Regions from separate parts of the Kitasatospora sp. NPDC001540 genome, predicted to be linked through region 3. Evidence: riboswitches for the same ligand, from Rfam matches in the RefSeq annotation. Region 3 holds a riboswitch; each other region holds the start of a gene.
The links. A riboswitch is a leader RNA that binds a small molecule or an ion and turns the genes downstream of it on or off. The one in region 3 is predicted to bind cyclic di-AMP.
Positions count from the first base shown of each region.

Region 1 (10,349 bases), on a different contig from region 3:
GATGACCAGGCAGAAGCCGAGCACGGCCATCGGCAGGCCGGTGAGCGCGTAGCCGAACTCCCGGAAGGTCTGCGGGGAGAACGGGGCGCGCCAGAACCCGGGCCGGTCGTGGTGGCCGCCGAGGTCGGAGGCGGGGTACGCAGCGGTGGACATCCGCGGTCCTTCGGTTGGTCGGGCGGCGCCGCCGGTCGGCGGTGCCGGGCACGGGTACCAATCTGCCCGTCCCGACCGGGTCGGCGTAATGGAGCCTGCCGCCGACTTCGGGGTGGGGTTAACCCCCCTCCCGTCCTGGAGCCCGCTCCCCCGCCGCCCACGGCGGGCCGGTCCACTCGGGGGCGAGCAGCGAGTACTGGAGCGCGTCGTGCCAGGCGCCGTCCCGGTGCGACTCGGCCCGGATCCGGCCCTCGTAGCGGAACCCGGCCCTGGTCAGGACCTTGACCGAGGCGGCGTTGGCGGGGTCGCAGCGGGCCGCCAGCCGGTGCAGGCCCAGCGCCCCGAAGCCGAACCCGCACAACAGCGCGGTCACCTCGGCGGCGTGGCCGCGGCCCCAGGTGTCGCGGCGCAGGACGCAGCCGAGCCAGGCGGCGTGCCCGCCCTCGCGGGTGAGGGCGGCCTGCCCGATCGGGTCGCCCGCGGGGTCGTCGACGGCCAGCCGGTAGTGCGTGCGGGGGTCCTCCTCGGCGGCTTCGAGGTACAGCTCGAGCTGGTCCGCGCAGTCCTCGAAGTCCCGGACGCCGAACGGGAGGTGGCGGACGGCCTCGGGGTCGCCGTGCACGGCGTGCAGGGCGGCCACCTCCTCCGGGGTGTGCCGGTACTCCCGCAGGGTGAGCCGGGGGCCGACGAGCCGGAGGGTCTCCATGGCCGACGACCCTACCGGGCGGCCGTCCGGGGACCGGCTACCGTACCGGGGTGGACGACGAAGACCTGCACCTGCTGCCCCGCACCCGCGCCGCCGACCTGCTGGACTGGGCGGTGGCGGAGGGCCACGACCCGGTGCCCGAACCGGCGGTGCGGACGGTGCTGACGCTGCTGGAGCTGGGCGGGGCCCGGCTGCACGACGGCCTGCCCGAGCTGTCCTCCCCCGTGCTGGAGCACCTGCTGTACGAGCAGCTGCACCTGTACGTCCAGCCGGACGGCGACCCGGCGGCCTACCCCGCGGCGGTGCGGCTGCTGATCGCGTGGCAGCGGGCCGCCCGGCGGCTGAACGCCAAGCGCGCCGAGAAGCTCCGCGCCGAGGCCGACTGGCAGGGCGAGGTGCTGCTCTCCCTGCTGCGCCGCGCCGACCTGGTGACCTGGCCCCGGCTGTACGCGCTGCTGTTGCGCGCGGACGGGGTGCCGGGCGACGACCTCGACCTGGTCCGGGAGTGGCTGGCGGCGTTCCGCGAGCGGCCCGAGGAGGAGCGGCACGCCGCCTTCGACCGGGTGCCGGGCCTGGACGGGGACGGCAACTGGGACCAGCCGGGGCGGCCGCTGCTGGTCGGGGTCTCCACGGACGGGGCGCGGCGGCTGCTGGAGCAGGGCCTGATGCGGCGCAGCTACCGCAACCTGGCCGAGCGGTCCGCCCGCGGGCTGCCGATGCCCGCCGAACTCGCCGGCGGCTTCGAGGAGTTCGAGGAGGCGGTGGCACAGGCCGCGATCGACCTGTGCGGGGAGTGGACCGTCCCGGGGCTGCCGCGGCTGCTCCTGGAGGAGTTCCCGGAGCTGGCCCCCGAGGAGTACTGAGGGTCCCCGGGGGTGGGGTCGTCCGATCGGACGACCCGGGGGTCGTCCTGACGGACCGTCAACCGTGGCCGTACGGAGGATCCTCGGAGCCGTGCGCCGGGGCAGGCTTGCACCATGACCCGATCGCCGCTGCCCGTCCTCGCCGCCCGCGCCGCCGCGGCCTGGTCCGCCCTGTTCGCGCTGGTGCACCTGTACTGGCTGCTGGGCGGCCGGGTCGGCCTGCCCGACGGGCTGTCCGTCCGGGACAACACCCCGCTGCTGGTCGTCGACGTCGCGGCGGTGCCGCTGTGCGCGGCGGCGGCCGCGCTGGCCCTGGCCCTGGTCCGCCCGTGGGGCGCCCGAATACCGCGGCGCCGCCTGCTGCTCGCCGCCCGGGCCACCGCCCTGCTGCTGATCGTCCACGCCGCCCCGTCGGTGCCGGACTGGACGGCCCTGGCCCTCGGCCGGAGGTCGGCCGCCGACCTGGACGCGATGGCCCGCTTCGCGACCCTCCTGTACGAGCCGTTCTTCCTCGCGGGCGGCCTGCTGTTCGCGCTGGCCGCGTTCGGCCGCAGGATGCCGCGGCGCCGTCAGGTGGCGGCCGGGGCGGTCCAGCCGGCCAGCAGGCGCAGGGCGTCGGCGGTGGGGGAGCCGGGTTCCACGGAGTAGACGCACAGCGTCTGGTCCGGGTCGCCGGGGGCCTGGAAGGACTCGTAGGAGAAGTGCAGGTCGCCCACCAGGGGGTGGACGTAGTGCTTGGCGCCGTGGGTGCGGCGGAGCACCCGGTGGTCGTTCCACCAGGTGGGGAACTCCGGGCAGCGCAGGGTGAGTTCGCCGATCAGTTCGGCGAGCCTGCGGTCGTCGGGGTGTCGGCCGGCCTCCAGCCGGAGCATGGCCACGGTCTCGGCGGCGATCGTCGCCCAGTCGCCGACCCGCTCGCGGGCCTGCGGGTCGAGCAGGTAGTAGCGGGCCAGGTTGCGGCGGGTGGCCGGGAGCGCGTCGAAGTCGACGAGGACCTCCCGGGCCAGCCGGTTGGCGGCCAGGACGTCGGTGCGCCGGCCGATGACGAACGCCGGGACGTGCGCGAGGGTCTCCAGCATCAGGTGCAGCCCCGGCCTGACCCGTTGCGGCCGTTCCGGGGCGCGGCGGGCCGCGTGCTCGGCGGGGAGCAGCAGGTCGGCGAGGTGCTCGCGCTCCGAGGGGTCGAGCCGCAGGGCGCGGGCCAGCGCCTGGACCACCTCGGTGGACGGGCGTCCGGCCCGGCCCTGTTCGAGGCGGGTGTAGTACTCGGTGCTGACGCCGGCCAGCCGGGCCACCTCGTCGCGGCGCAGGCCGGGCACCCGCCGCGCGCGGCCGTCCGCGGGCAGCCCGGACTGTTCCGGGGCGATCGCGGCGCGCCGGGTGCGGAGGAAGTCGGCGATTTCCCTGCTGCGTTCCATGGACCAAGTGTGCGGGCTGCGGGGGCGTTCCGGCGGGCCCTGGGTGGCCCTGGCGGTACCAGTCGGCGCAGGGTCCGCTGCGGGCCGTCCGCGGGGCCGCCGAGCTGGTGTGCTGGAACAGCGGCCGGAACCTCCGGTGCCGCAACTCCCGTGTCCTGCAAGGAAGGCGCACCATGTCCACGCACACCGCATCCACCCACACCGCATCCGCTCCCGTCCCGCTGCCCCTGGCCGGTCGCACCGCCGTGGTCACCGGCGCCTCCAGCGGCATCGGCGAGGCCACCGCCGAGGAACTCGCCGGGCTCGGCGCCCGCGTCGTCCTGCTGGCCCGCCGCGCCGATCGGCTGGCCGAACTGGCCGCCCGGATCGAGCGGGCCGGCGGCACCGCCGTGGCGATCGCCGCGGACGTCACCGACCGGGCCGCGGTGCGGGCGGCCGCCGACCGGGTCGCCGCCGAACTCGGCGGCGCCGACCTGCTGTTCAACAACGCGGGGGTGATGCTCCCGGCGCCGGTCGAGGAGCTGGCCGTGGACCAGTGGCAGCGGCAGATCGACCTCAACGTCTCCGGTCTGATGAACGTCATCGGGGCGTTCACCCCGCAGCTGGTCGCGGCCGCGGCCGAGCGCGGCGTCGCCGACCTGGTCAACACCTCGTCGATCGCGGCGCAGAACATCTTCCCGACCTTCGCCGTCTACTCCGCGACCAAGGCCTACGTCACCCACCTCTCGCGCCACCTGCGGGCTGAGCTGGGCGCGAAGCACGTCCGCGTCTCGACGATCGAGCCCGGCATCGTCGGGACGGAGCTGCAGGACCACGTGACCGACCAGGGCGCGCTCGACTGGCTGGCCGGGTCCAGGGAGACGATGGAGTGGCTCGTCCCCGGCGACATCGCCCGGACGGTCGGCTTCCTGGCCGCCCTGCCGCCGCGGGTCAACCTCCAGCAGGTCACCGTCATGCCGACCGGCCAGGCGAGCTGAGGCCGCCGCGGCCCCGTCCCTCCCGGCGGGCCGGCGGGTTACGGCCGGAGGCCGAGGCGGTGGAGCCAGGGCAGCGGGTCGACGGGGGCGCCGCCCACCGGGCGGACCTCCAGGTGGAGGTGCGGGGTGGTGGCGCTGCCGGTGCTGCCGACCGCGCCGAGGACGGTGCCGGGGGCGACCGGGCCGGAGGCGGTGACGATCCGGGAGAGGTGGCAGTACCAGACCTCGGTGCCGTCGGGGAGGGTCTGGACGACGCGGTAGCCGTGGGTGCCGGACCAGCCCGCCGCGGTGACGGTGCCGCCGGTGACGGCGGTGACGGGGGTGCCGGTGCGGGCCGCGAAGTCCAGCCCGGTGTGCAGGAGGGCCCAGTGCGCGCCGGCCGGGGCGTACTGCTCGGCCAGCCGGTAGTCGGCCACCGGCAGGGCGGGCGCGGAGCGGTCGGCGGCGCCCCCGACGGTCTCGACGGCCTCGGTGGTGCTCTCGGCCCGGCGGTCGGCGTGCTTGGCCTCGGCCTCCTGCGCGGCGGCGAGCCGGGCGGACTCCTCGGTGGCGGTGCGCTGCCCGTCGGCCTGCTGCAGGATGCGGGCGGCCAGGGCGAGCCCGGGGTCGGCGGCGTGCTGCCCGTCGGGGGCCGCGTCGGCGGCGGTGACGGGGGCCGGGGCCGGAACCGGGGCGGCGGCCCGGGCGGGGGCGGCGGCGAGGCCGGTGGCGCCGAGCGCGGCGGTCATCGCGGTGACGCCCAGCAGGGGGGCGCCGGCGCGGGCCTGGCGGGGCAGCCGGTGCCGGAGGGGCTCGGCCTCGACCGGGTGGTCGAGCAACTGGGTCCCGACGGTGCTCTCGGTGTAGGTCGACGCCACGGGGGCGCGCTCCTTCCTTCCCTGCCGCCGACCGGGTTAGCTGACGGGTTCGGAGGTGGAAGGTCTCCTACGGTCGGGCCCAGGGCCGTCCCGATTCACCCCGGTGGAACGTGGTTCCCCGGCTCCTGGACCTGCCGCGGGGGGCGGGTCCGGTGGATTAGGCGTGGCGCACGGTGCCGCATGGTTACGGCGTTGCCGACCGCGCTGCGTTATCAAACGTTAATCCTATGGACCCCATGATTCCAAGCGCCTTCCGAGGTGCAGTGAAACTTTCCTGACGCCCTATGGGCGATTTGTGACGGTTCGCCAAGCCGCTCGGATCCGGCCACGACGGAACGTGACGGAGCGGTTGAGTATCCGTACTCACGACCGGGCCGCGACCCGGCGGGACCCTGGGCCCATGACAGCCTCCGTGCCGCACCGCACCACCTCCGCCTACTTCCTGCAGGCCGTCGCGTCCTTCGCGTTCGCCACGGTCGCCCTGGCCCTCGGGATCGCCTACCTGCCGGTCAGCGCCTGGATGCGCGCCTTCCTCGCCGTCGGCCTGCTCTACGAGATCACCTCCGCGTTCACGCTGGCCAAGGTGATCCGCGACCGCCAGGAGGAGGGCGCGATCACCAGTCGGGTCGACCAGGCCCGGCTGGAGAAGCTGCTCTCCGAGCACGACCCGTTCAAGGTGGACGGGATCTGAGCGGGCGTCCGGGGCGGGCCGGACGGGCCGGACGGGCCGACCGCCCCCGGCGGGCCGGGGCTTGACGGCTAAGGCTATTAGCCTTAGCTTTATGGCTATCGGCAGCAGCCGGGCAGGGGAGCCCGGAGCGCCGGACGACGCCCGCCCAGGAGGCCCGCGATGAACAGCACCCTCGGCACCACCACCCAGTACCTCGACGTCACCGGCGGCCGGATCGCCTACGACGACACCCCCGGCTCCGGCGTCCCGGTCGTCCTGCTGCCCGGCATGCTCGACAAGCGCACCGTCTACCGCCACCTCGCCCCGCTGCTGTCCGCCGCCGGGCACCGGGTGGTCACCATGGACCTGCGCGGCATGGGCGAGTCCTCGACCGGCTTCACCGACCACTCCCCCGCCGCGATCGCCGAGGACCTGGTCGCCCTGCTGGCCCACCTGGACCTGCGCGGTGCCGTCCTGGTCGGCAGCTCGTACACCGGCGCCACCGTGGTCCGGGCCGCCGCGCTCGCCCCCGAACGGACCGGCGGGGTGGTGCTGGTCGACGCCTTCATCGAGAACCTGCCGCTGAACGCCTTCCAGAAGGCGCTGTTCGGCCTGGCCGCCCCGCTGGTCACCGCCTTCCCGGGCCTGTGGGGCTCGATGCAGAAGTTCTACTACCCGGCCGACGCCCGGCCCGCCGACTTCGAGGCCTACCGGGCCGACCTCGCGCGGATGCTCCGCGAGCCCGCCCGCAGGGCGGCCCTGCGCGACTACCTGAAGGGCGACTCCGCCCCGGTCGGCTGGTGCGAGAGCGTCGACGTGCCCGCGCTGGTGCTGATGGGCAGCAAGGACCCCGACTTCCCGGACCCCGGCCTGGTCGCCGACCGGCAGGCCGCCGCGCTGCGCGGCCGCAAGGTGATGGTCGAGGGCGCCGGCCACTACCCGATGGCCGGCCGCCCGCAGGCCGTCGCCGACGCCCTGCTGCCCTTCCTGGCCGAACTGCCCGTGCACGCACCGAACGACGGGGTCGCCCGCTGATGCCCCGCGCCGGACTCTCCACCGCCGCCGTGGTGGACCACGCCCTCGACCTGATCGACGAACGCGGCGCCGAGGCGCTGACCCTGTCCGCCGTCGCCGCCAAGGCCGGGGTCGCCACCCCCTCGCTGTACAAGCACGTGGCGGGCGGCCTGCCCGAACTGCGCCGCCTGGTCGCCGTCCGCACCACCGGGGAGCTGGCCGACCACCTGGCCGCCGCCGTCCTCGGCCACTCCCGGGACGGCGCGGTCCGCGCCCTGCTCGCCGCGTACGCCTCGTACGCCCTGCGGCACCCGCGGCGGTACGCGGCGCTGCCGCAGGCGCCGGACCCGGACCCGGAGCTGGTCGCGGCCGCCGAGCGGCTGGTGGGGGTGCTGTTCGCGGTGCTGCGCGGCTACGGGCTGGCGGGCTCGGAGGCGGTGCACGCGGTGCGGACGCTGCGGGCGGCGGCCCACGGGTACGCCTCGTTGACCACGGCGGGGGCGTTCCAGCTCGCCGAGGGGACGGACGTCACGCTGGAGCGGCTGACCGGGGTGCTGGTCGAGGGACTGGCCAACTGGCCGGGCGCGGAAGGGCCGTGACCTCCCGGGGCGGTGCCGCGTTCTCCACGGTATGAAGAAGCGCAGCATGCTCGCCTTTGCCTCGCTCGCCGTCGGCGTGGTCGCCTCCCTCACCGCTCCCAGCGCGCACGCCGCGCCGGAGCACCACCGCGGGCTCGGCCCGCTCAAGGACGCCGTCTCCGCCCCGGACGCGGCGCTGGACGAGGACTTCGCGCAGACCGTGGCCGAACAGCAGCCGGGGGCCTGAGCCGCGGGGCGAACGCGCCGGTCGGGCGCCGTCCACACCGTTTCGCAACCTCGTCCCCACCATTTCGACACCACTGGTGCGTAACACTGTCCTTCGGTCGGGAAGTCATACCGCGTGGAGACCTTCCACGGGTGTGGCCGACAAGCACGGAGGATCAGCGACATGCCGCAGGCGACTCAGCACATCGAGCCCGGCACGGGACTGATCCCGGCTCCCCGGACGGCACCGGACGGAGCGCCCGGCTCCTCGCGCCCGGCGACCGCCCCGCGGGGCGAGGGCTGGGGCGCGACGCTGCTGCGCGGGGTCGCGGTGGTGCGCGGGCTGCGCTCGCTGCGGCCGGTCGAGGCGCGCCCGCAGCGCGGCTACGGCGAGGTCGACGGCCAGTAGCCGCCTCCGCTCCCAGCTCCGACGACCCCGTCCCCGACCCCGGCGCCACTGACAGGGTGTCGGAAATGTCGCGGATTCCCCACGTGTCGCGAAAGCGCCCGGTCGCCCGGTGCGTCCATAAGATGGTCAGCACTGGCACGTCGACCGGAAGGGCCGGGCGCTTCCCATGGACCAGAGCTCTCCGCGCCGTGCCAGCCGTACCGAACTGCGGTGCGTGCGGGCGCTGCTGCGGGCGTCGAGCGCGGCCGGGCTGCTGGCGGCGCTGCTGACCGAGGGCCCGGCCTGGATCACCGGCGAGGGCTCGGCGCTCTACCTGCTGGACGGCGGGACGCTGCGGCTGATCGCCTCGCACGAGCTGCCCGAGTGGGCGCACCGCAAGTACGGGGTGGTCGACCCGGAGAGCGACCTGCCCGCGGCGCTGGCGCTGCGGCGGCGGGAGCCGGTGCTGCTGAGCCCGCAGCAGACCAGCGCGGACTACCCGAACACGGCGGCGGGCCTGGGCACCGGCCTGGTCGCGCTGGCGGTGCTGCCGCTGGTGGTGGACGGGAGTCCGGTGGGTTCGCTGGCGGTGGCGCTGGCCCACCGCGGGGCCGTCCCACCACGGGACGTCGAACTGCTGGAGACCTTCGCCGACGTGGCTGCGCACCGGCTCGCCCACCTGCTGGACCACGTGCACGCGGCCGACCCGGCCGCGGACGGTCCGCAGACGGAACTCCCCTCTCCCGACGGCCAGTTGCTGTCGCTGGCGGTGCGCTCGGCGGGCGCCGGGGCGTTCGAGCGGGACTTGGTGACCGGCGAGACGCTGTGGGACGCGCAGGCGTACCGGGTGGTGGGTCTGCCGCCGCCGGGGGCGACCGGCCAGGCGCCGGACCTGGCGGAGGTGGTGCACCCGGAGGACCTGCCGGACGTGCAGGCCGCGCTGGCCGAGGCGCTGGCGACCGGCGGCCCGTACCGGATCTCGTACCGGGTGGTGCGGCCGGACGGTTCGCCCCGGCAGGTGGACGAGGCGGGCGAGGTGATGCTGGACGTGCACCGGCGGCCGGTGCGGACGGCGGGGCTGCTGACCGGGCGGGAGTGGCGGCCCGGCCCGACCGGCGGTTCCGCGGCGGCCGCGGCGGCGGGGGCGCGCTCCACGCTGCTGCTGGCGCTGACCCGGGCGCTGTCCCGGGCGGTGACGGTGCGCGAGGTGACCACGGCGCTGACCGACGTGGCCCGCCCGGCGCTGGGCGCGGCCGACGTGGTGCTGGACCTGGTGGACGAGGGCCGGCTGATGCCGGTCTCCCCGGCGGTGTTCGGCGGCCCGCACCGGGCCGCGCTGAACCGGTTGCACGAGCTGGCGGGCGGGGTGATGGAGCACGCGCTGGCCCGGGCCACGCCGCTGTTCAGCGAGCCGGGCCAGGAGGGCCGCGGCCCCCAGGCGCCGGCCGCCTGGACGGTGCTGCCGCTGGTGGCCTCGGGCCGGCAGGTCGGCTCCTGCCTGATCACCTTCGCCACCGAGCGGACCTTCAGCCGGGAGGACCGCACGATGTACTCGGCGTTCGCGGGCATCCTGGCGCAGTCGCTGGAGCGGGCCCGGCTGTACGACGTGCACCACGAGCGGGCCAGCGAGCTGCAGCGGGCGATGCTGCCGCGCTCGCTGCCGTCGCTGCCGGGGATCGCCTCGGCGGCGCGCTACCTGCCCTCCACCGAGGGGATGCAGATCGGCGGCGACTGGTACGACCTGCTGCGGCTGCCGGACGGCCTGGTCGGGCTGGTGATCGGCGACGTGCAGGGCCACAACGCGGAGGCGACCGCGGTGATGGGCCAGCTGCGCTCGGGCCTGTGGGCGTACGCGACGGACGGGCACGACCCGGCGACCACGCTGGAGCGGACCAGTCGGCTGCTGGCCGGAATGGAGACCGAGCTGTTCGCCACCTGCCTGTACGTGGTGCTGGACCCGGCGACCGGGGTGCTGCGGGCGGCCCGGGCCGGGCACCCGCCGCCGGTGCGGATCGGGGCGGCCGGGGCGGCGGAGCTCCACCTGCCGGGCGGCCCGCCGCTGGGCGTGCTGCCGGAGGTGCGCTACCCGCCGGTCGAGGCGCGGCTGGAGCCGGGCGAGACGCTGCTGGCCTACACGGACGGGCTGGTGGAGGTCCGGGACGAGGACTACGACGAGTCGGTGCACCGGATGCTGGGCGGGCTGGAGCTGTGGACGGCGGAGGCGGGCGGGGCCGGTCGGCTGGAGCGGCCGGAGGCGCTGGAGCGGCTGGCCGACCTGCTGACGCTGAACGTGACGGAGCGCGAAGTACGGCCGGACGACGTGGCGTTGCTCCTGCTGCACCGGGTCGCCACCTGATCGCGGCCCCGGGCTGTCCGACCTGTCCGAAATTGACAGGATCTGAACGGCGGAAGTTGGAACCGTTCATACGCCAGTAGTAACACCACCATAAACTCCGCGTGTGACGACCACTCAATGGTGCTTGGCAGCAACCGCATTGCT
Region 1 covers NZ_JBIAVO010000050.1:23,901-34,249, reverse strand. Annotated here, with positions in the region: gene ACFY00_RS35225 (sensor domain-containing protein) at 1-153, opposite strand, end outside; gene ACFY00_RS35220 (GNAT family N-acetyltransferase) at 272-859, opposite strand; gene ACFY00_RS35215 (hypothetical protein) at 910-1,722, shown strand; gene ACFY00_RS35210 (DUF3995 domain-containing protein) at 1,837-2,370, shown strand; gene ACFY00_RS35205 (helix-turn-helix domain-containing protein) at 2,292-3,140, opposite strand; gene ACFY00_RS35200 (SDR family oxidoreductase) at 3,314-4,117, shown strand; gene ACFY00_RS35195 (M23 family metallopeptidase) at 4,156-4,974, opposite strand; cyclic di-AMP (ydaO/yuaA leader) riboswitch at 4,985-5,148, opposite strand; gene ACFY00_RS35190 (YiaA/YiaB family inner membrane protein) at 5,375-5,665, shown strand; gene ACFY00_RS35185 (alpha/beta fold hydrolase) at 5,825-6,679, shown strand; gene ACFY00_RS35180 (TetR/AcrR family transcriptional regulator) at 6,679-7,257, shown strand; gene ACFY00_RS35175 (hypothetical protein) at 7,304-7,483, shown strand; gene ACFY00_RS35170 (hypothetical protein) at 7,646-7,870, shown strand; gene ACFY00_RS35165 (SpoIIE family protein phosphatase) at 8,037-10,205, shown strand; gene ACFY00_RS35160 (sensor histidine kinase) at 10,330-10,349, shown strand, end outside.
Region 1: it holds a riboswitch for cyclic di-AMP, as region 3 does, so the genes downstream of both, ACFY00_RS35195 (M23 family metallopeptidase) here and ACFY00_RS28670 (transglycosylase family protein) in region 3, are expected to answer to the same signal.

Region 2 (10,349 bases), on a different contig from region 3:
ATCGCTCAACGTAACGAAGTACTACTAGTCGGCGGGGCCCTGCACGACCGCCCGCGGACGGGTCTCGTGCCTCCGCACCTCCGCCCGTGACCCCGGCCGCCGCGGTGAGGGCGGCGACGGACCGGACCGCGGTGGTCAGGCCGTGGGCGTCGGCGAGGACACCCGTGACCAGTGCCCCGACCGCGAACCCCCGTCGTGCCACAGCCGGTGGACGCCGACGGCCCGGTCCCGCGCAGCCAGGTGGGCGGCGTCCCCGATGACGGCGAGCAGGGTCGGGTGGACCAGTGCGGGGCCTGCGCCGAGCAGGGCCCGGGCCGTCTCCCGCACCGGGAAGGTGGCGGCGACCGCGACCAGGCCGAGGGCGGCCGCCTGGAGCAGCATGCCGGTGGTGATCAGGTGCTTGCGGCCGAGGCGGTCCGACCACCAGCCGGTGAGCAGTTGCCCCGCACCCCATGCCCCGGACCGCCGGGCGGAGCGCGGCGAGGATGCCGATGCGCCCAGGCCAGGGCGTCGTTCAGGTTGTTGACCACGCCCGCCCAACCGGCGGCGGACAGCGCCCGGCCGCCGAGGCTGGTGGTGCGGACTGGTCGGGCGGTGCTCAGCCGGGGCTGCTCGCCCGCGGGCCAGGGCGTTCCCATGTCTCTTGGACGGGTTCGATCCATGGGCGGGGTCACGCTCCCACCACCGCCCCGGGAGCGGGATCGGGCTGCCCGGAGGCCGCGTCGGCCCCGGTCGGCAGGCTCCCGGGCAGGCGGCGGATCGCGGGGATGGCCAGCAGGGCGAGCGAGGCCGGGACGGCGAGGACGGTCATCCCGAACAGCGTCGGACGCACGCCGAGACCGTCGGAGAGCGGACCGGCCAGCACCAGCCCGAGCGGCATCAGGGCGACGGAGATCAGGTGGTCGTAGGAGCTGACCCGGGAGAGCACCCGCTCCGGTATGTGCACCTGGAGCGAGGTCTCCCACAGCACGAAGCACAGGGACACCCCCACCCCCGTGACCGCCTCCAGCACGGCGATCGCCCAGACCGGCGCGCCGGACCCGATGATCAGCGCCTGGCAGGAGGCGACCGCCAGCGCCACGGCCGCGACCGCCATCGGGCGGGCCGGTTTCAGGCGGTAGGCGCACACGTCTCCCACGATCGAGCCGAGGCCGAACGCGATGACCACCACGGTCCACGCACCGGCCCCGCCCCATTCGCGCTCCGCCAGCACCGGCCCGAGCACGAACACCGAGGGCAGCACCACCACGTGGTAGACCGCCAGCGCCAGCATCCCCGCCCAGACCCACGTCCGGCTGCGCACCTGCTGCCAGCCGACCCGGAGCTCGGCCAGGAACCCGAGCCGCGCACCTCGCTCCGCCCCGCCACCGGCGCCGTCCACCACGTCGGCCGCCGGGCCACTGACCGCCGGGCCGCCGACCGCGCCCAGCCGAGCCAACACGGCCGCACTGACCGCGAAACTCGCGGCGTCCATCGCCAGTGCCCCGCCCGGGCCGACCGCGGCGATCAGCAGGCCGGCCAGCGCGGGCCCGACCACCAGGCTGCTCGACTGCACGAACCCGCGCAGTGCGTTCGCCTCGCGCAGTCGGTCGGCGGGGACGAGCAGGGGCAGCAGCCCGGTGGAGGCGGGCAGGAAGAAGGCGTCGGCGACACCGAACAGCGCCATCAGCAACGCCAGCACCCCGACCCGGGCGGTACCGGTGAACAGCAGCACCGCGACGGCCGCCTGCACGGCGCACCGCACCAGGTCGGAGGCCAGCATGATCCGCTGTCTCGGCAGTCTGTCCGCCCAGACTCCCCCGGCCAGCGTGAACACCAGCAGCGGGAGCAGCCCGGCGGCCGTGACCAGCCCGACGTCGGCCGCCGAGCCCCCGATCGACAGCACCGCGAAGGGCAGCGCCACGAACGACACCCGGTCGCCCAGGACCGACAGCGCCTGGCCGACGAACAGCCGGGCGAACTGGCGCTCGACACGGAGCACTTCAGGAATCACGACACCCACGGGACCTCCTCGACGAACCCGGCGACTCGGCTGACGCAGCGAGCAGGGCGATCGTAGGAAGGCCCCCGGCCCCCTGTCGCGTGATTTATCCGCAACGCCACCAATGCCCCTTTTCCGTCGAACTCCCGTCAGCAGAAGGGGACTTGACTCCGACCTCCCACCTCACGGCCGAACCCGGGCGCGGGCCTTCCCTCTTGCCCTCCCTCCCAATCCCACCGATCGGCCAGACTTCTCCAGCCGATCCGCCGACCCCTCCCTCCGTCTGACGGACGTCCACCTCCGCCCGAAGCGCCGTCAACAGGTCGCCCACGCACCAGGCGGCAACCGGCGTGACGAGGACGTGATCCTGGCGCGACGCGCTTGTGATTGCCACGTTCGAGTGAATAGGCTCCTCCCAGCCCGCACCGCCGGGCCCCGCGCGCGAATACGCCGAACCCCGTCCGCCGCGCTGTCGGGTCGACCACCACCACCCTTGGACGGGGGCGGGGGAACCACGATTGTTGCCGTTCCCCACGGCTAGGGGTGAAGCCGTCCGCGCCGGGTGACCGGGGCGTGGCGGCCGGGCCTCCTCCCGGTCCGAACCCGACAGCTCACCTCGCAGGCGTGCGGAGAGGATCCTGCATGCTCTTCACGGGTTCGGGACGTCACCGCCGGCAGGGCCCGGCGGAGAAGGCCGCCGAGCGCGCGATCGCGGCGGCCGGCGTGGCCGGCGTCGGCATCGCCCTGCCGCTGCTCGCCGCGACCGGCGCACACGCCGCTCCCAGCGCGGTCTGGGACCGGGTCGCCGACTGCGAGAGCGGAGGGAACTGGGCCTCCAACCCGGGCAACGGCCTCTACGGCGGCCTGCAGATCAACGCCCAGCGCTGGACCGACTACGGCGGCACCCAGTACGCCCCGCTGCCGAACGGGGCCACCCGCAGCCAGCAGATCGCCGTGGCCGAGCGCATCCTGGCCACCGAGGGCCCCTCGCCCTGGTCCGCCTGCGCGGACGACGCGGGCCTGAACACCGCCACCGCACCGGGCGTCGTCGACGACAACGACTCCGCGGACGAGACGGGTTCGCTGCGCGGCGCCCGCGGCGTCGCAGCGGTCAACGCCGCCCCGGACGGCAGCACCGTCCCGGCCGGGAACGCCGCACCGGTCTTCTCCGGCCTGCCCGGCTACGACCCGGTCTCCCACGTGTACTGGTACGAGAAGAACGGTGCCTGGTTCTGGACCAGCCACCAGAGCCTGTACGAGCGCTACATGCAGCTGGCCCACCCCCACCCCCAGCCGCAGCCGAGCACCCCCGCCCCGGACGCCCAGGCCACGCCGACCCTCCCGCCGACCGCCCCCGGCGTCCCGCTGCTGCCCGCCGACCCGAGCGCCACGCCCAGCCCGAGCACCCCCGCCGACGGCGGCAACGCCAATGGCAGCGGCGACGGCACCTCGAACGGGAACAACGGGAACGGCAACGGAGACGGGAGCAACCCCGGAAACGGGAACGGGAACGGAAGCGGTCTGATCCCCACCCTCCCGGTCATCCCCTCCCCCAGTCCGTCGGCCGACCCCGGCACCGGCACCGGCACCACCCCCGAGGCCACCCCCAGCGGCACCACGGCGCCCCCCACCGCGGGCGCGTCCACCGCTCCGGCGACCTCGGCGGCCTCGGCAGCCCCCGCGACCCCGACCCCGGCCGCCCCAGCAGCCCCGGCACCGGCCGCAACCGCCGCCCCGTCCGCGCAGGCGTACACCGTCAACCCCGGTGACACGCTGGCCGCGATCGCCCGCGAGCACGCCGTGGGCGGCGGCTGGTCCGAGCTCTACAAGTCGAACCAGCAGGTGGTCGGCGAGAACCCGGACCTGATCCGCCCCGGTCAGGTGCTGGACCTGGGCTGACCCCCGCTCCGCCGGTGCGCGCCCGGCTGAGCCGCCGTCACTTCGGGACGGCGGCCAGCCCGGTGCAGCCGCGCAGGCCGTCGCGGCGCTGCTGGGCGGCCTTCGCGGCGCTGCCGGTCTGCGGGACGGGCACGCCGCGGCCGTCGATGTGGGCGGGGGTGAAGTCCTCGCCGGTGACGCGGCCGTCCGCGGTGACGGTGAGCGTGGTGACGCCGGTCTCGTCGGAGGCGGTGTAGTTCGAGGTGCCGTACCAGAGGAAGTTGCCGAAGCCGTACGACACGTAGGTCTTCCCGAGCATGCCCGCGCCGAGCATGGTGTGGGCGTGGGTGCCGACCACGGCGGTCGCTCCGGCGTCGGCGAGCTCCTTGGCGAGGCCGGTCTGCGCGCGGGTCGGGCAGGCCACGCCCTCGTCGCCCCAGTGCAGGTAGACCAGGACCACGGGCGCCTGCGCCTTCGCCGCGGCGACGGCGCGCAGCAGCGCGTTCTCGTCGAGGGCGGAGGCGATGCCGGGCTTGTGGGCGCCGGCCCGCCACTTCTGGTTGGTGATCTCGTTGACCTGGCTGGCCGCCAGGACGGCGACCTTCACGCCGCGCACGGTGGTGACGTACGGGGCGTACGCCTCCTCGGCGTCCTTGCCGATGCCGATCACCGGTATCGGGGAGGCGGCCTTGGCGGCGAGGGTGTCGGCAAGGCCGTCGGGGCCGAAGTCGACGGCGTGGTTGTTGGCCTGGGAGACCACGTCGACGCCCGCGTCCTTGAGCGCGTCGAGCGCCTTGGGCGTCGTGCGGAAGGTGTAGGTCTTGGGCTCGGCCTTGCCCCGGCCGGTGATCGCGGTCTCCAGGTTGAGCACCGCGAGGTCGGCGGCGGACAGCGTGCCGGAGATCGGGCCGAGGGCGGTGTCGGCCTTGGCGGCGCCGAGCCGGGAGGCGGTGCGCCCCTCGAAGTGGACGTCTCCGGCGAACGCCACCGTGATGCTGCCGCCCGTACCGGTGCCCGCCGGAGCGCCGCCCTCCGACGCCCCGGGGGCCGGTCCGGTGGGCGCGGCGGTCGCGGCGCCCGTGGGTTCGGGTGTGCCGGAGGCCGGGGCGGCGGTGGCCGCGCCGCTGGCGGCCCGGTCCGCGGAGGGCTCCGGTCCGCCGCATCCGGCGACGGTGCTGAGCAGCAGGACGGTGGCGGCGGCAGCGGCTGTGCCGGCCGTGGCGCGGTGCATGAACGGACCCCCCGGTGGTTCGGTGACGACGCACTTTATCCGCGTCGTTCGAACACCGGAAGCCCACACCGACACCGAATGATCACGATCCGGGAACCGGACCGGACGGCTCCGCCCCCGCGGCACCCCGGGGGCGCCCGCTCAGGCCACCACTCCGGCGGCGCGCAGCAGCCAGCGGTTGGTCCGGCCGACCAGCCCGGCCCGGTCGAGCACGGAGACGACCTTCTGCGCCATCTCGACCTTGGTGGCCCGCCAGCGCGGGTTGGCGCGGGCCGCGGCCTTGCCGACCTTGGGGTCGATGCCGACGGCGGCGTAGAGCCGGGGGTGGATCAGCGCGGTGGTGGCGTAGTAGACGATCAGTCCGATGAACAGCTGCTCGTACCGGCGACGTACCGGGCCGAGGCGCTTGCGGACGAGCTCCTCGCGGGCGTAACTGATGTGCCGGGCCTCCTCGATGACGTGGATCCGGGAGACCTGGCGGGTGAGCGGCTGGAGGGTCTCGTCGTTCATCACCTCGCGCTGGAAGGCGTCCAGGATCTCCTCGACGTACATGGTGCCGCCGAAGGTCTGGCTGTGGGTGGAGATCGCCTTGAACAGCCGGCCGAGGTTGTGGGCGACGAACCCGGCGCCGTACGCGGGGACGCCCATCTTGGCGATCATGCGGGCGAACATGATCGAGTGCCGGCACTCGTCGGCGATCTCGGTGAGCGCGTACTGGACGTGGTTGCTGGTCGGGTCCCGGTCGAAGGCGTGGCGCAGCAGCATCTGCATGAGGATCTCCTCGAACCAGATGCCGACGCTGGCGATGGAGGCGACCTCGTGCTTGGAGAGTTCGATCCGCTGCTCCTCGCTCATCCGCTCCCAGAGGTCGGTGCCGTAGAGGGAGAGGTGGCGGGGCGGGCAGTAGTAGGCGCCGGGGACGGGGTCGGCGTCCCAGTCGACGTCCGTGAGGGGGTTGAACGAGAGCTTCGCGGAGGAGGCGAGCAGGCGTTCGGCGGTGCGCTCCCGGTCGGGGGCGGTGCGGGCAGGGTGGGGCGACATGCCGGCTCCTTCGCGGTGGGGGCGGAGAGGGTGGAGTGGTGGCCCTGCCGTGAAGGTAGAAGTTATTAGACTTTCCGTCAATACAGCACGCGCGAAGCGGCCCCGACCGGCGCCTGACGGTCCGCCTGCCCCGTGCTCCCCGGCCCTACCAGCCCGCCGGGTCCTGCCAGGCCGCCAGCACCCGGCCGCTGGTGAAGCGCCGCCGCCGTCCGTCCACCGGGTCGGTGAACTCCAGCGAGCGCGCCAGCAGTTGCAGCGGGCGCCGGTAGTCCTCGGGGTCGCCCTCGCCCAGCACCTCGGGGTAGAGCGGGTCGCCCAGGATCGGCAGGCCCAGCCCGTTCATGTGCACCCGCAGCTGGTGGGTGCGCCCGGTGCGCGGGGCGAGGCGGTAGCGGCCCAGGCCGTCGCGGGCCTCGGCCAGTTCGATCCGGCTCTCCGCGTTGGGCTCGCCGGACTCCTCGTACGCGTCGAGCCGGCCGCGGTCCTTGCGGATCCGGCTGCGCACCACGGCGGGCAGCCGGGCCGCCGCGCCCTCCTCGTACCGGGCGATCGCCTCGTACTCCTTGACGGCCTCGCGGCGCTCGAACAGGCCCTGGTAGGCGCCGCGGAGCGCGGGGTCGGCGACGAACAGCACCACGCCCGCGGTGAGCCGGTCCAGGCGGTGGGCGGGGCTGAGCCGGGGCAGGCCGAGGTCGCGGCGCAGCCGGGCGAGGGCGGTCTCGGTGGCGTGGCTGCCGCGCGGGGTGGTGGCGAGGAAGTGCGGCTTGTCGGCGACCACGATGCGCTCGTCGCGGTGCAGGACCTCGACCGGGAAGGGCACCACGGGCTCGGGCGGTCCGGGTTCGCGGTGGAACCAGACGTGGCCGCCGGGCTCGTAGGGCGCGTCGGCGGCGACCGGGCCGTCGGCGGCGACGAACTCGCCGGCCGCGAGCATCGCGGCGATCCGCCCGTCCCCGGCGGCGGCGCCGTAGCGCTCCTCCAGGTAGGCGCGCACCGTCGGCCAGGCGCCCTCCAGCGGCAGTCTGACGTGTACGGGGTCGATGCCGTCGCGTTGCGGCAGCGGGCTGACGGGGGCGGGTTTCCTACGCACCACCGCGCGCCACCGGGGGGTTCGTCCGACGGGTGTCCATCCGGTCCACCCTAATTCCTTCTTAGCGGATGGCGGGAACCCGGGGTTGCCACCAGTCCGCTCGAACGTTGGGGCGTGATGCCTGGGTCCACCCGGACCGTTGAGGTCTCCCGCTAGAGCGGCACACGGCCCCGGCGCTCGTTGCAGTGGTGGTCGTGTGGACATCGGATGGACGCCTAGATAGCACCTGGCTTCGCGGCCTTGCCCCAGAGCGGCGGTGTCCGGCGTCTGCGTGACCACCACCGTCAACACCTCGTACTTGATCACTCGTTGGTGTTGGTGGTGCGAGCCCGCCGCACGGTGACCTCTCGATCTACCCGAGCTGCTCAAGCGCTCGCAACAGACCGAGGCCCGCGCGGCGCGCTGGTGCCACGAACGGCTAGTGAGGTGGCGGACCGACCAGACGGTCGAGTCCTGGAATTAGGTCGCTGCGTGGCCCCGCATGCGCTCGTAACCAGCGCAGACACCGCGTCCCGGGGAGTTAGAGTTGATCTATTGCGGCATTGACTGGGCTGAGAAAACGCACGACGTCGCCCTGGTCGACGACACTGGCCAGTTGCTGGCCAAACGGCACATCACCGACGACTTGGCCGGCTACGAGATCCTCCTGGGCCTGCTTGCCGAGTACGGCGACACCAAAGAGTGCCCGATCCCGGTTGCGATCGAGACGTCTCGCGGCCTGCTGGTCGCTGTCCTTCGGACTGGCCGACGGCAGGTGTTCGCGATCAACCCGATGGCTGCCGCCCGCTATCGCGACCGGCACGCCGTCTCCCGCAAGAAATCTGATCCCGGTGACGCCCTTGTACTGGCGAACATCCTGCGCACTGACATGCACGCCCACCGGCCCCTGCCCAACGACAGTGACCTGGCCCGCGCGATCGCCGTTCTCGCCCGGGCCCAGCAGGACGCAGTCTGGAACCGGCAGCAGATGGCGAACCAGCTACGCTCGCTGCTGCGGGAGTACTACCCCGCTGCCCTGGACGCCTTCGCCAAGTGGGACAACGGCCTGTGCCGCCCGGAGGCCCGCGAGTTGCTCAGGCTCGCTCCCACCCCGACCCAGGCCGCCCGCCTGACCCGCCCCCAGATCACTGCGGCCCTCAAGCGGGTCGGCCGCAAACGCGGTATCGAGGCGGAAACGGAACGGCTACGCGAGGTGTTCCGCGCCGACTGGGCCCACCAAGCCGCTCCGGTCGAAGAGGCGCTCGGCCAGCAGATGCTCGCCCTCCTCGGCCAGCTCACGGCCGCCTGCACGGCGGCCGACGATCTCGCCCATGCGGTGGAGGATGCCTTCCCTCAACACCCGGACGCCGAGATCATCCTCAGCTTCCCAGGCCTGGGCACCCAGCTCGGCGCCCGGGTTCTCGCCGAGATCGGCGACGACCGCGCACGCTTCGCCGACGCCCGCGGTCTCAAGGCATACGCTGGCGCGTCCCCCATCACCCGGGCCTCTGGCAAGAAGTCCAGCATCACCCGCAGATGGGTGAAGAACGACCGACTCAACCACGCCGGCTACCTATGGGCCTTCTCCGCGATTACCGCCTCACCCGGCGCCAAAGCCCACTACCGCCACCGCCGGGACGACGCCGGTGACTGGCACGCGGCCGCCCAGCGAAACCTGTTCAACCGCATGCTCGGCCAGCTCTACCACTGCCTCAAAAACCGCAAGTTGTTCGACGAGCTCATCGCCTTCCCTACCGCGCAGGAGCCCGCTGCGGCAGCGGCGTAGACGATTGGGTGAACCGACACCCCACCTCGCCCTGAGGAGTGAACGACCCCCGCCTCCCTGTCTGTCACAGGCCAGCGGCACACTGCGGGCATGAGCGATACCCCGAACCCTGCCCGTCTGAGACTCGAACTGACCTGGGTCGGGTCTATGGGCGGCCCACTGATCGTCGTCCCGGTGTCCGCACTGCACAATTGGGGTGGCTGCACCGAGGACGGCATGATCCTCGGCAACACCGACCAGCAGGACGACTACGATCGGGCCTGCGCGGTCGCGGACTACGCCGGGGTGATCAGCCTGCGCGGAACCGACTCCGCGACCGCTCTCGTGCTGGGCGATACGCCCGACAGCACCTGCTACCTGCCCGAACACCGGGCCTTCATGCGATGGCTCGCGGCCGACTCCGATACCGAGCTGCTGGCAGCCGCCGAGATCGTACTGAGCGACCCGGCGACGCAGTGGGAGGAGTGCGGCGTCTGGGAGACCGACGGCCCCGCAGTCCTCATGGACTCGGCCGAGGCTGGCAAGGACCTCGGAGTGCCCTACCCGAACGGCAGAGGATTGCCGGACGAAGCCCCGGTCCCCGTCCCTGCAGGGCGCTGGAGAGTCCGCGCGTTCCACCAGCGGGCCAGCGAGGGCGCCTGGGTCGGTGTGGTTCAGCTCCATCCAGAAGCCGAACCCACTCGTTAGCAACCGTGCCTTGGGCATTCGAACAGCGAGTTCCACCCGCGCCCAGTCTTGACTCCTTGGCGCCGTGAGGTGTCTAGCGGCAGGTCACCCGTCTGGGCGCGGGCGGCCCGCCGTGCGACGATGGCAGGGCGGTGACCACCCTCCGGAACGGCAGGTGGCCAGATGGACACCGACAGACAGCGCACAGCACCCCGGACCCGCACCACCTCCCCGCTCGCGGCAGGTGGCGCGTCGGTACCGGACGGTCTGCTCGCGATCCCGGTGGCCACGGCGCTGATCGCGGCGGACGGCCGGATCCTGCACTGGAGCCCGGACGCGGAGGCCCTGCTCGGCTTCCCGACGGACCTGGCGGTGGGCACGCGCGCGGCGGACATCCTGGTCGGCCCGGAGCGGCGCCCGGAGGCGCTGGAGCTGTTCGCCCGGATCCTGAGCGGCCGCCCCTGGGCCGGGGTCTACCCGGTGCGGCACCGGGACGGGCACCTGGTGCAGCTCGACTTCCGGACGTACCCGGTGCTGGACCGCAGCGGCTCGCCGATGGTGCTGGCGGTGGCGTCCGACGTCAGCGAGGTGCAACGGCTGGCGGCGGACCTGGCGCTGCTGAACGGGTTCTTCACGCAGTCGCCGGTCGGCATGGGCGTGCTCGACACCGACCTGCGCTTCGTCCGGCTGAACGAGG
Region 2 covers NZ_JBIAVO010000028.1:68-10,416, forward strand. Annotated here, with positions in the region: gene ACFY00_RS27440 (MFS transporter) at 136-540, opposite strand; gene ACFY00_RS27445 (MFS transporter) at 671-2,002, opposite strand; cyclic di-AMP (ydaO/yuaA leader) riboswitch at 2,457-2,620, shown strand; gene ACFY00_RS27450 (transglycosylase family protein) at 2,624-3,880, shown strand; gene ACFY00_RS27455 (CapA family protein) at 3,918-5,090, opposite strand; gene ACFY00_RS27460 (diiron oxygenase) at 5,232-6,131, opposite strand; gene ACFY00_RS27465 (pseudouridine synthase) at 6,277-7,224, opposite strand; gene ACFY00_RS27470 (IS110 family transposase) at 7,748-8,986, shown strand; gene ACFY00_RS27475 (Imm21 family immunity protein) at 9,077-9,673, shown strand; gene ACFY00_RS27480 (SpoIIE family protein phosphatase) at 9,836-10,349, shown strand, end outside.
Region 2: it holds a riboswitch for cyclic di-AMP, as region 3 does, so the genes downstream of both, ACFY00_RS27450 (transglycosylase family protein) here and ACFY00_RS28670 (transglycosylase family protein) in region 3, are expected to answer to the same signal.

Region 3 (10,349 bases):
GCCGAGGCTGTCGAGACGGAGGACGGCGTCGAACTCCCGGCCGACAGCACCGCATGGTGGGCGGTCTGACGTGGTTGCAATAGGCTCTGGGATCGTGACTACGGCGCGACTCTCCGACATCGCGGCGCAGGCGGGGGTCAGCGAAGCCACCGTCAGCCGCGTACTCAACGGCAAAGCGGGCGTCTCCGCGACCACCAGGCAGACCGTGCTGGCCGCGCTCGACGTGCTCGGGTACGAACGGCCCACCCGGCTGCGCCAGCGCAGCGCCGGGCTGATCGGCCTGATCACCCCGGAGCTCAGCAACCCGATCTTCCCCGCCCTGGCCCAGGTCATCGAACAGGTGCTCAGCCGGCACGGCTACACGCCGGTGCTGTGCACCCAGACCCCCGGCGGCTCCACCGAGGACGAACTGGTGGAGATGCTGGTCGAACGCGGCGTGGCCGGCATCGTGTTCGTCTCCGGACTGCACGCCGACACCACCGCCGACCACGACCGGTACGCCAAACTCACCGGCCGACAGGTGCCGTTCGTGCTGATCAACGGCTACAGCGAGAAGATCGCCGCGCCGTTCATCTCCCCGGACGACCGGGCCGCCATGCAGATGGCCGTCCAGCACCTGGTCGAGCTCGGCCACGAGAAGATCGGCCTCGCGGTCGGCCAGAAGCGGTACGTGCCGGTGCTGCGCAAGATCGAGGGCTTCACCGCGGCCCTGCGGCAGCTCACCGGGCGCACCGCCGAACAGGCCGAGGAACTCGTCCACCACACCCTGTTCAGCGTCGAGGGCGGGCACGCCGCCGCCCAGGCGCTGCTCGACAAGGGGTGCACGGCGATCGTCTGCGGCTCCGACATGATGGCGCTCGGCGCGATCCGGGCGGTGCGCCAGCGCGGGCTGACGGTGCCGCAGGACGTCTCGGTGGTCGGCTTCGACGACTCGCCGTTGATAGCGTTCACCGAACCGCCGCTGACCACCGTCCGGCAGCCGGTCGAGGCGATGGCCACCGCCGCCGTCGACGCCCTGCTGGAGGAGGTCGGCGGCAACCCGGCCCAGCGCTCGGAGTTCATGTTCCAGCCCGAGCTGGTGATGCGCGGCTCGACCGGGTCGGGCCCGCGCAACGGCTGAGGAGCGGACTGCGGGTGTGCGGTGGCGCGGCCCCCGGGGGGTGTTCCTCCCGGGGGCCGTTCCGTCAGGCGTAGAGCTGTTCGACGTCGCGGCGGTAGGCGGTGCCGACGGCCTGGCGGCGCACCTTCAGCGAGGGGGTCAGCAGCCCGCGCTCCTCGGTGAAGTCGCCCGCCACCACCCGGGCCCGGCGGATCGACTCGGCGCGCGAGACCGTCGAGTTGACGCCGCGGACCGCCTCGGCGAGCGCCGCCAGCACCGCGGGGTGCGCGGGGACGGCGCTGGTGACCTCCACCCCGTCCGGGGCGGGTGCGGGTGCGGCGGGCGGGTCCGTGGCGAGGAAGCGCTCCACCGCCTCGGCGTCCAGGGTGAGCAGCGCCCCCACGTACGGGCGGCCGTTGCCGACCACCAGGGCCTGGCTGATCAGCGGGTGGCCGCGCAGCCGGTCCTCCAGCGGGCCGGGGGAGACGTTCTTGCCGCCGGAGGTCACCAGGACCTCCTTCTTGCGGCCGGTGATGGTCAGGTAGCCGTCCTCGTCCAGTCGGCCCAGGTCGCCGGTGGCGAACCAGTGCGGCCTGCGCGGCCGCGGCGCCCCCAACTCGTAGTAGCCGTCGAAGAGCTGACCGCCCGACAGCAGCACCTCGCCGTCCTCGGCGATCCGCACCGCACTGCCCGGCACCGGCTGCCCGACCGTGCCCGGACGCGGCCGCAGCGGCGGGTTCACCGTGGACGGGCCGCTGCTCTCGGTCAGCCCGTAGCCCTCGTGCACCAGCACGCCCGCGCCGGCGAAGAACAGCAGCAGCTCCGGGTCGATCGAGGAGCCGCCGCTGATCGCGTACCGCACCCGGCCGCCCATCGCCGCCCGCACCCGCCGGTACACCAGCGCGTCGTACAGGCCGTGCGCCAGCCGCAGCGCGAGCGGCACCGGGCGGCCGCCCGCCAGCGCCGCCAACTCGGCCCGGGCGTGGCGCACCGCCACCGCGGCCGCCCGGTCGAACACCCTCACCGCGCCCTTCGCCTGCGCCTCGGCCCGGCCCAACTGGTGGACCTTCTCGAACAGGTAGGGCACGCCGACCAGGAAGGTCGCGCCGAAGGAGGCCAGGTCCGGCCGCAGGTCGGCCGGTTTCAGGGACGGGCTGTGGCCGATCCGGACCCGCCCGTACACGCAGGTCACCTGGATCATCCGGCCCAGCACGTGCGCCAGCGGCAGGAACAGCAGGGTGCACGGCGCCCGGCCGGTGGCCTCCTCGAACACCGGCTCCAGCAGGGCGTGGCAGTTCGCCGCCTCGGTGAGGAAGTTGGCGTGGGTGAGCAGGCAGCCCTTGGGGCGGCCGGTGGTGCCCGAGGTGTAGATCAGCGTCGCCTCGTCCGCCGGGCGCAGGGCCCGGCGGCGGCGGGTCAGCTCCTCGGCGGGGACGGGGCGGCCGAGGGCGGTGAGTTCGTCGACGGCGTCCTCGTCCAGCCGCCACAGCGGGACCGTGCCGCCGGTGCGGGCGATCGCCACCGTCAGCACCTCGGCGGTCCCGGCGTCCTCCGCGATCGCCAGCACCGCCCCCGAGTCCCGGAGGATCCACTCCGCCTGCTCGACCGAGGAGGTCGGGTACACCGGCACCACGCACGCGCCGGCCGCCCAGGCGGCGAAGTCCAGCAGCGTCCACTCGTACCTGGTCCGCGACATCAGCGCGATCCGCGCGCCGGGGCCCACGCCGACCGCGACCAGGCCGCGGGCCACCGCGGCGACCTGCTCGGCGAACTCCCGGGCCGTCACGTCCCGCCAGGAGCCGTCCGGCCGGCGGCGCGACAGCACCGCCGCCTCCGGCGCGGCCTCCGCGTTGCGGAACGGGAGGTCGGCCAGGCTGCCGTCCTCGGGCGGCGGCACCAGGGGCGCGGAGCGGGCCTCGACGACCCGGCCGCCGGTGCGGAGCACCTCGACGGGCGGGCGGGGGGCGCGGGCGGCACGGGTGAGGGGGTGTGCCATGGCGAACTCCCTTGGGTGGGGTGGGGGTTCGCTCAGGGTAGGTACTCGCCGGTAAACTTACTAGACGGTAAGTTGCTTGACAGTGGCGGGAAGTGGCACCGGGTTCTGTTACTACGGCCCGAAGCAGCACGGACCTCCGATGGGTTCCGACCAGCAGCAGCTCGGACTCGCCGTTCCCCGAGCCCCTGATGGGGCTCTCTGATGGGGCTCCCTGGCGAGGCTCCCTGGTGGGGCGTCAGCCCTCTTCGGGGGTGGGGGGCTTGGGGAGGAGGCGTTCGCCGTCGCGGGTGCCGCCGGTGCGGGCGATGGTGCGGCGGTCGGTGGAGAGGTAGTCGCGGACGACCAGTTCCACCGCGTCCTGGGGGTTGGTGGCGCCGACGCGCATCATCACTTCCAGGGCCAGGTCCGCGTCCAGCGTGATCGTCACTTTCGCCATGGTGCTGCTCCCCGGTCGTCGAGCGTCGAGCCTTCTCGGGCCGAGGATAGGCCGCTGCCCCCGGGGTCGACCAGGGTCCCCGGGGGCAGCGGCGGTCGTGCTCGCGATCAGACGCGGCCCGCGAAGTCGGGGGCCCAGTTCGCGATGGTCTCGGTGCGGACGCCGGAGCGCGGGTTCGCGGCCTCGACGTACTTGCCGTCGCCCACGTACAGCGCGACGTGGTAGACGCCCGAGTTGGCACCGTTGTTGGACCAGAACAGCAGGTCGCCCGGCTGCAGGCTGTCCAGCGAGACGCGGGTCGAGTAGTCCGCCTGGTCGGCGGCGACGCGCGGCAGGCTGATGCCGGCCTGGCGGAAGGCGGCCTGGGTCAGGCCCGAGCAGTCCCAGCCGCCGTTGCCGGTGCCGCCGTAGACGTACGCCTGGCCGACCTTGGACAGCGCGAAGTCGATCGCCGCGGCCTTGGAGCCGGTCGCCTTGGTGGCGGCGGTCGCGGTGGTGGCGGTGGTGGTCGCGGCCTTCGCGGTGCTGGTGGTCGCGGTGCTCGCGGTGCCGGTCGAGGACTTGGCGGCGGAGCGGCCGTTCTTCCAGGACGAGCCCTTGTACGAGGACGAGGACGAGGCCGAGGAGGAGGACTTGGCGGCCGGGGCAGACTGCTGCGCGGTGCTGCTGCCGCCGCCCAGCGAGAGCTGCTGACCCGGGTAGATCACGTCCGGGCCCTCGGTGAGGACAGAGCGGTTCAGGTCGTACAGCTTCTGCCAGCCGCCGTCCACGTGCTGGCTCTGCGCGATCGCGGACAGCCAGTCGCCCGCCACGACGGTGTAGGTGCCGCCGGCCTGCTGCTGGGTGCCCTGCTCGGCCTGCGGCTGGGCCTGGGTCTGGGCCTGCTGCGACTTGCCCTGCGACCAGGAGTGCTGGGACCAGCCCGTGCTGCCGTCGCTCTGGGGCTGGGCCTGGGGCTGGGTCTGGGCCTTGGGCTGCGACTGGGTGGAGGTGGAGGTGGAGGTGTCGACCTGGGGGGCGCCGCCGCCCTTGGTCAGACCGGCCTGGATGGAGCAGACGGGCCAGGCGCCGGGGCCCTGGGAGGCGAGCACCTTCTCGGCGATCGCGATCTGCTGGTCCTTGGTGGCGAGGTCGGCGCGCGAGGCGTACGCGGTGCCGCCGAACTCGGCCCAGGTGGAGGAGGTGAACTGCAGGCCACCGTAGAAGCCGTTGCCGGTGTTGATGGACCAGTTGCCGCTGGACTCGCACTGGGCGACCTTGTCCCAGGTGGCGACCGTGGCGGCGGAGGCGGTGCCGGTGGTCAGGCAGGGGATGCTGAGACCGATGCCGACGACGCCGGTGGTGGCGATCAGACGGCGGGCTCGCTTGGCGCTGATGGGCAGCATGAAGAAGCGTTCCTCTCCCACGCCTGCGAGGTGAGCTGTCGGATTCGGGCTGGAGTTGCCCGGCCGCGCGCACCGCGTGGTGCGCCCGGCTTCACCCCAAGCCCCGTACGGCCTCTCGGCCGCCCGGGGCGACTTACCTGGTTCCCCCGCCCCTGCCGTGGTGCGTTGTGCATGAGCCGGCCCACCCGGTGGCAGGACTCGGCGTCCCGGGTGAGCTGGGTCCGTGTGTCCACGAACGTGGGCAGGAGATTAAGCGGACTTAAGGGGAATTCGCAAATGCCTGTGATCGCCGTCACTCCGTTCGGAATTCGCGATCAAGGGATATTCGGCGAACTTCCCGGGCTGCGGCGGAGTCTGGCCGCGCGTCAGGCGGTAGGTGATCTTGCGCCCCTTTTGATGCATTATGCCGCTCTGTGGGTGGATATTCGGCTTATGCGGGGTCTTGGGAGAGGGTGTTTGTGCCCTTTTCCCGTTTCGTCCGGCCCGCCCGGGGTGGTCGAACGGATGACTGACGGTACGTCAGAATGCTTAAGGAAAAGGGAAGATGCCGCTTTCCGGCGACCGTTCCGCCTATGCTGCCCCCGACGACTCGGGGTCCCGGACCCCGGAAGGGCGGCCGAGGTGGAACAGCAGCGCGAGGGCGGGCAGCAGCCGGGACGGCACCGGCGGCCGCTGGTCGGTCGGCGCAGGATGCTGACCTGGCTGGCGGTCGGGACGGTGACGGCGGTCGGCGGGGGAACGGTCCTGCGGCAGTCGCTGGCCGGGGCCGACGAGCCGGCCGCCCGGCCCGCACCGGGCGGCGGCACCCCGTCGGGCCACCAGCACGGCACCGGCGCCCCGCCGTCCGCCTCCGGCCGCCCGCAGCAACCCGCCCCGCCGCCCCCGCCGGTCGACCAGGGCGGCCGCAAGTGGTCGGACGCCAAGGGCTGGGGCGGCAAGCCGCCCGGCCCCGGCAGCGCGGTGCGGATCACCGACAAGGTGGTGCTGGACACCGACGCGCGGGTCGGCTCGCTGCTGGTGGAGAAGAGCGGCTCGCTGGTGTTCGCCGCCGACCGGTCGCTGACCCTGTCCAGCACCGGGAACGTCGAGGTGCGCGGCGTCCTGGCGCTGGCCCCCGACGGCGCGCACACCCACACCCTGCGCTTCCCCGAGGTCGACGAGCGCCGCTTCGCCGGGGGCGGCATGACGGTCGTCGACACCGACACCGGTCTGTGGGTCACCGGCCAGGGCTACCTGCGCCTGGACGGCGCCCCCCGCACCGCCTGGGTGCGCGCCGCCACCGCGCTGGGCCCCGGCGACACCGTGATCAAGCTGGCCGCCGCGCCCGCGGGCTGGCAGCCCGGCGACGAACTGGCCGTCACCCCCACCGCGCCGCCCGACACCGACGGCTTCTCCACCTCGTACGACCTGGTGACCGTCAAGCAGGTGGACGGCGCCACCGTCACGCTGACCGGCCCGCTGCAGCACGCCCACCCGCGGGTGGCGATCGGGGGCGGGGCGAGCTTCGGCGCCGAGGTGCTCAACCTCAGCCGCAACGTCCGGGTCGAGGGCACCGAGAGCGGGCGGGCGCACGTCCACCTCACCTCCAGCCGCCCGGCCGACGTCCGGCACGCCGCGCTGCGCTGGCTCGGGCCGCGGGCGAACGGCAAGGACAGCTGGAACGGGAAGCCCGTGACCGAACCGGTGCTCGGCCGGTACGGGCTGCACTTCCACATGCTGCTGGACACCTCGCGCGGCACCGTGGTCGAGGGCGTGGTCGTCCGCGACACCGGCAGCCACGCCTTCGTGCCGCACGCCAGCCACGGCATCACCTTCCGCGGCTGCATCTCCCACGACACCTGGGAGGACGCGTACTGGTGGGACGGGCCGATCGACACCCGCACCCCGCAGGGCCCCTCCGACGACATCGCCTACGAGGGCTGCGTCGCCTCCCGCACCGTCTACGAGCCCAACCCGCGCGGCTACCGGCTCACCGGGTTCAGCCTCGGCGCCGGGACGGGCTCCTCGGCCCGGGACTGCGTGGCCGTCGGCGTCCAGGGCGCCACCGGTGCGTCCGGCTACGAGTGGCCGGAGACCAGCGAGGGCGTCTGGACCTTCGAACGCTGCCTGGCGCACAACAACCTGGAGAACGGCGTCTTCGTCTGGCTCAACGCCGAGCACCACCACACCGTCACCCAGTACGCGGCCTACCACAACGGCGGCTGGGGCATCGAGCACGGCGCCTACCTGAACGACTTCGACTACACCGCCTCCGTGCTGTACGGCAATGCCGCGGGCGGCATCGCCGTGCACGCGCTCGGCCGCGACAAGGGCACCGTCTTCGACGGGCTGCTGATCGACGCCGCCGGGCAGTCCGACTACGCGGTCAGCACCCTCAAGCACCAGCTCGCGGGCGAGCCCGTCACCCTCAGCCGCAGCCGACTGACCGGCTACCGCAAGGCCGGGGTCGCGTTCCGGGCCACCGACGACGGCCGGCCCGACGACATCGCCGTGCTGGACTGCGAGTTCGGCGGCGCCAAGGGCAGCGAGCTGTGGCTCGACCCGGAGGCGCCCGAGCCGAAGCAGATCCTGTTCCGCCCGGCCGGGAAGGCGCAGACCGTCTCGCTCAGCAAGGGCGGGAGCCAGGGCCTGGCGGGCACGCCGTGGAACGCGGCGACCGCCCCCGCCGAGGCGCCCGTCCCGCCGCGGGCGGTCGCGCTGCCCGCGCTCGCCTTCACCGACAGCGCGCCGAAGACCGGGCGGGTCACCGCGGGCTGAGGGCCGGGGGCGCGGCGGGTGGGCGCGGGCTGAGGGCTGAGGGCTGAGGGCTGGGGCGCGGCAGGTGGGCCCGGGTTGAGCGGGCCGCCGTGGGGCGGGCCGCCGTGGGGCGGGCCGTCGGAGAAAAGCGCGACGGGCAGGAGCGCGCCGATTCGCTGCTCCTGCCCGTCGCGGTCCTCGGTCGGCGTCAGCGCGCCGCGTGCGCCCCCGTAGTGGTGCGCTGCTGCTCGGCGGCCGCCTCGGCGGCCTCCAACTGCTCCTGGGTGGGCTCGGGGAGCGCCGCCAGGTAGGCGGAGGCGATCAGCTGGCCGACCGTCGGGTACGCGCCGATCGGGGCGGCGCTCGCGCAGCCGGTCTCCTCGGCGGCGGTGGCCAGCAGCTCGGGGTCGGCCTCCGGGCCGATCACCAGCGGGGCCAGCGCGGGGCGCTCGGAGCCGGTGGCCTTCAGGTGCGCCACGGCCGCGGCGACCGAGCCCGGCACGTCCAGCGCGGCCGGGATCACGGGCACCGCCAGCCGGGAGGCCAGCAGGACGCCGGTGATGCCCGCCGAGGCGGCCGCCTCCTCGCCGCCGACCGTGGTCAGCACCACGCCGTCGGCGGCGGTGGCGATGGCGAACAGCCGGGCGCGGTCGGCGCGGGCCAGCCCGGCCTCGGACAGCCGCACGTGCACGGCCTCGGCCAGCAGCGGGTGCGGGCCCAGCGGGTCCAGCACCTGGGCGCCGGACTCGGCGGCCAGCTTGTGCAGTTCGGGCAGGAAGTCGTGCGGCCCGGGAACCAGCGGGAGGACCACCGGCGCGGGCTGCCCCGCCGCGGCGGCCGCCGCCAGCAGGTCGGCCACCGTCGGCGCGTCCTCACCGCCCAGGTAGGCCGCCGTCACCTCGATGCCCGACTGCTCGGTGCGAACGATGGACAGCAGCTCCTCGACGACCGGACGACTGTCCGGTCCGGCAACAGCCGGGATCGCCAGCACCAGGGCGGGCGAACCGGCCATGATCTCGGGGCGCTCGGGACGGCGGTGGCGCCCCCGCGCACGGGAGCCTGGCGTACGGACGGGCAGTGGCGCGCCCGGGATGGCTGCGGTGCTCATGGGGCAGATCGTAGGACATGACCCCACGCGCGTTGCAGTCGGATGCCGACAGCGGTCGGCTTTCCGCCAGGAAGTGACGGTCATCACAGTGCGAATCGTGACTGCCTGTGAGTCGCGTGGTAGGAGGTGTTGATCAACAACGCGCTGACGGCTGTGTGCGGACGGTCATGGAGTGACTGGCGTTTCGCCCGGCTGTGTCCGCTTACGCACCGTCAATTGCGCTGCTGTGAAGGGTTGGTGACGGCATCGGCACGGTCCTCTGCACGGGAGATTTCCCATGCTGATGCACGTGCAGGCGAGCTATCATCACGTCAAGTGAGGCATTCGCCAGGCTCTGGGGAGAAAACAATGCGTGAGGCGTACAACGGCATGGCGGCGACTGACCTGGACGGGGTGGTCTGGCAGAAGAGCCGTCACAGCAACTCGAAGGGCAACTGCGTGGAGTTCGCCGCGCTGCCGAACGGCGACGTGGCGATGCGCAACTCGCGCTTCCCGGACGGGCCGGCGCTCGTCTACACCCGGGCCGAGATCACCGCGATGCTGCTCGGCGTCAAGGACGGCGAGTTCGACCACCTGGGAGGCAATCCCTGAGGGCGCGCCAACCGCCATCCGTCCGGGCCGTCGTGGGGTCATCCCGCGACGGCCTTCGTGCTGTCGGCGGCGGACCGGTCGACTGGCGCACCATCAGGATCGTTGTCGGCGGCGTGAGTTGGTCCCGGCGGCGCTTTCCGGACGGATCCGGGAGCGCCGGGCCGGGCGGACGGGGCAGGTGGGCCGGGTCGGGCAGGGCGGCGGCGGTCGCGGGTCAGGCGGAGCGGCGGTGGCGGCCGGAGTTCGACAGCTGCGCCGGGCCCGGGGCGGCCGTGCGCGCGTCGAACAGCGCCCAGACCACCTTGCCCGCGCCGGCCAGCGGGTGCCAGCCCCAGGAGCGGGAGAAGGAGTCGACCAGGTGCAGGCCGCGGCCGGACTCGGCCACGAAGTCGGCCTCCCGGGCGACCGGGCCGGTGCTGGACGGGTCGCTGACCGCGCAGACCACCTGCGGGGAGCGGTGCACCAGGCTGATCCGGATCGGCAGCGCGTCGGCCGAGACCTGCGGGCCGCTCTGCGCCGGGACCCGGGACGGCTCGCTCTGGCCGAGCGCGTGCCGCAACGCGTTGGTCACCAGCTCGGAGGCCACCAGGGCGACGTCGTCGAAGATCTCCTCGAGGCCCCAGCCGTCCAGCGTCCGGCGGGTGAACTCCCTTGCGGTGCGCACCGCTTCGAAGCGGGGAGCGAGGGTGCAGCTGACCACATGAGGGTCGGTCGCCAGGACCGTACCGGTGCTCATGAAGAGCTCCTCCCATAAGGGGGCGGACGCGGCGGGACCCACCGGGGTCATGCCGGTCACCTCCGACTCGCTCGGCCGCCGGGCCGTCGGCCGACCCGTCCGCACACACAACTACCCAGCGACGCGCGGGCGTTGCCGGGAGGTGTGCGGATTCGCGCTTGGGGTCGACGCGGAGCCCGCGGGATTGCCAGGGCGTGCAAGTGCACGTGCACCATGGTCCTCTGCGCTCACGGCAGATGCAAGAGTCGATTCACGTGCAGTC
Region 3 covers NZ_JBIAVO010000030.1:79,932-90,280, forward strand. Annotated here, with positions in the region: gene ACFY00_RS28650 (glycoside hydrolase family 13 protein) at 1-69, shown strand, start outside; gene ACFY00_RS28655 (LacI family DNA-binding transcriptional regulator) at 95-1,120, shown strand; gene ACFY00_RS28660 (AMP-dependent synthetase/ligase) at 1,185-3,095, opposite strand; gene ACFY00_RS28665 (hypothetical protein) at 3,331-3,531, opposite strand; gene ACFY00_RS28670 (transglycosylase family protein) at 3,639-4,937, opposite strand; cyclic di-AMP (ydaO/yuaA leader) riboswitch at 4,922-5,091, opposite strand; gene ACFY00_RS28675 (hypothetical protein) at 5,538-7,673, shown strand; gene ACFY00_RS28680 (sirohydrochlorin chelatase) at 7,861-8,760, opposite strand; gene ACFY00_RS28685 (DUF397 domain-containing protein) at 9,109-9,351, shown strand; gene ACFY00_RS28690 (ATP-binding protein) at 9,566-10,087, opposite strand.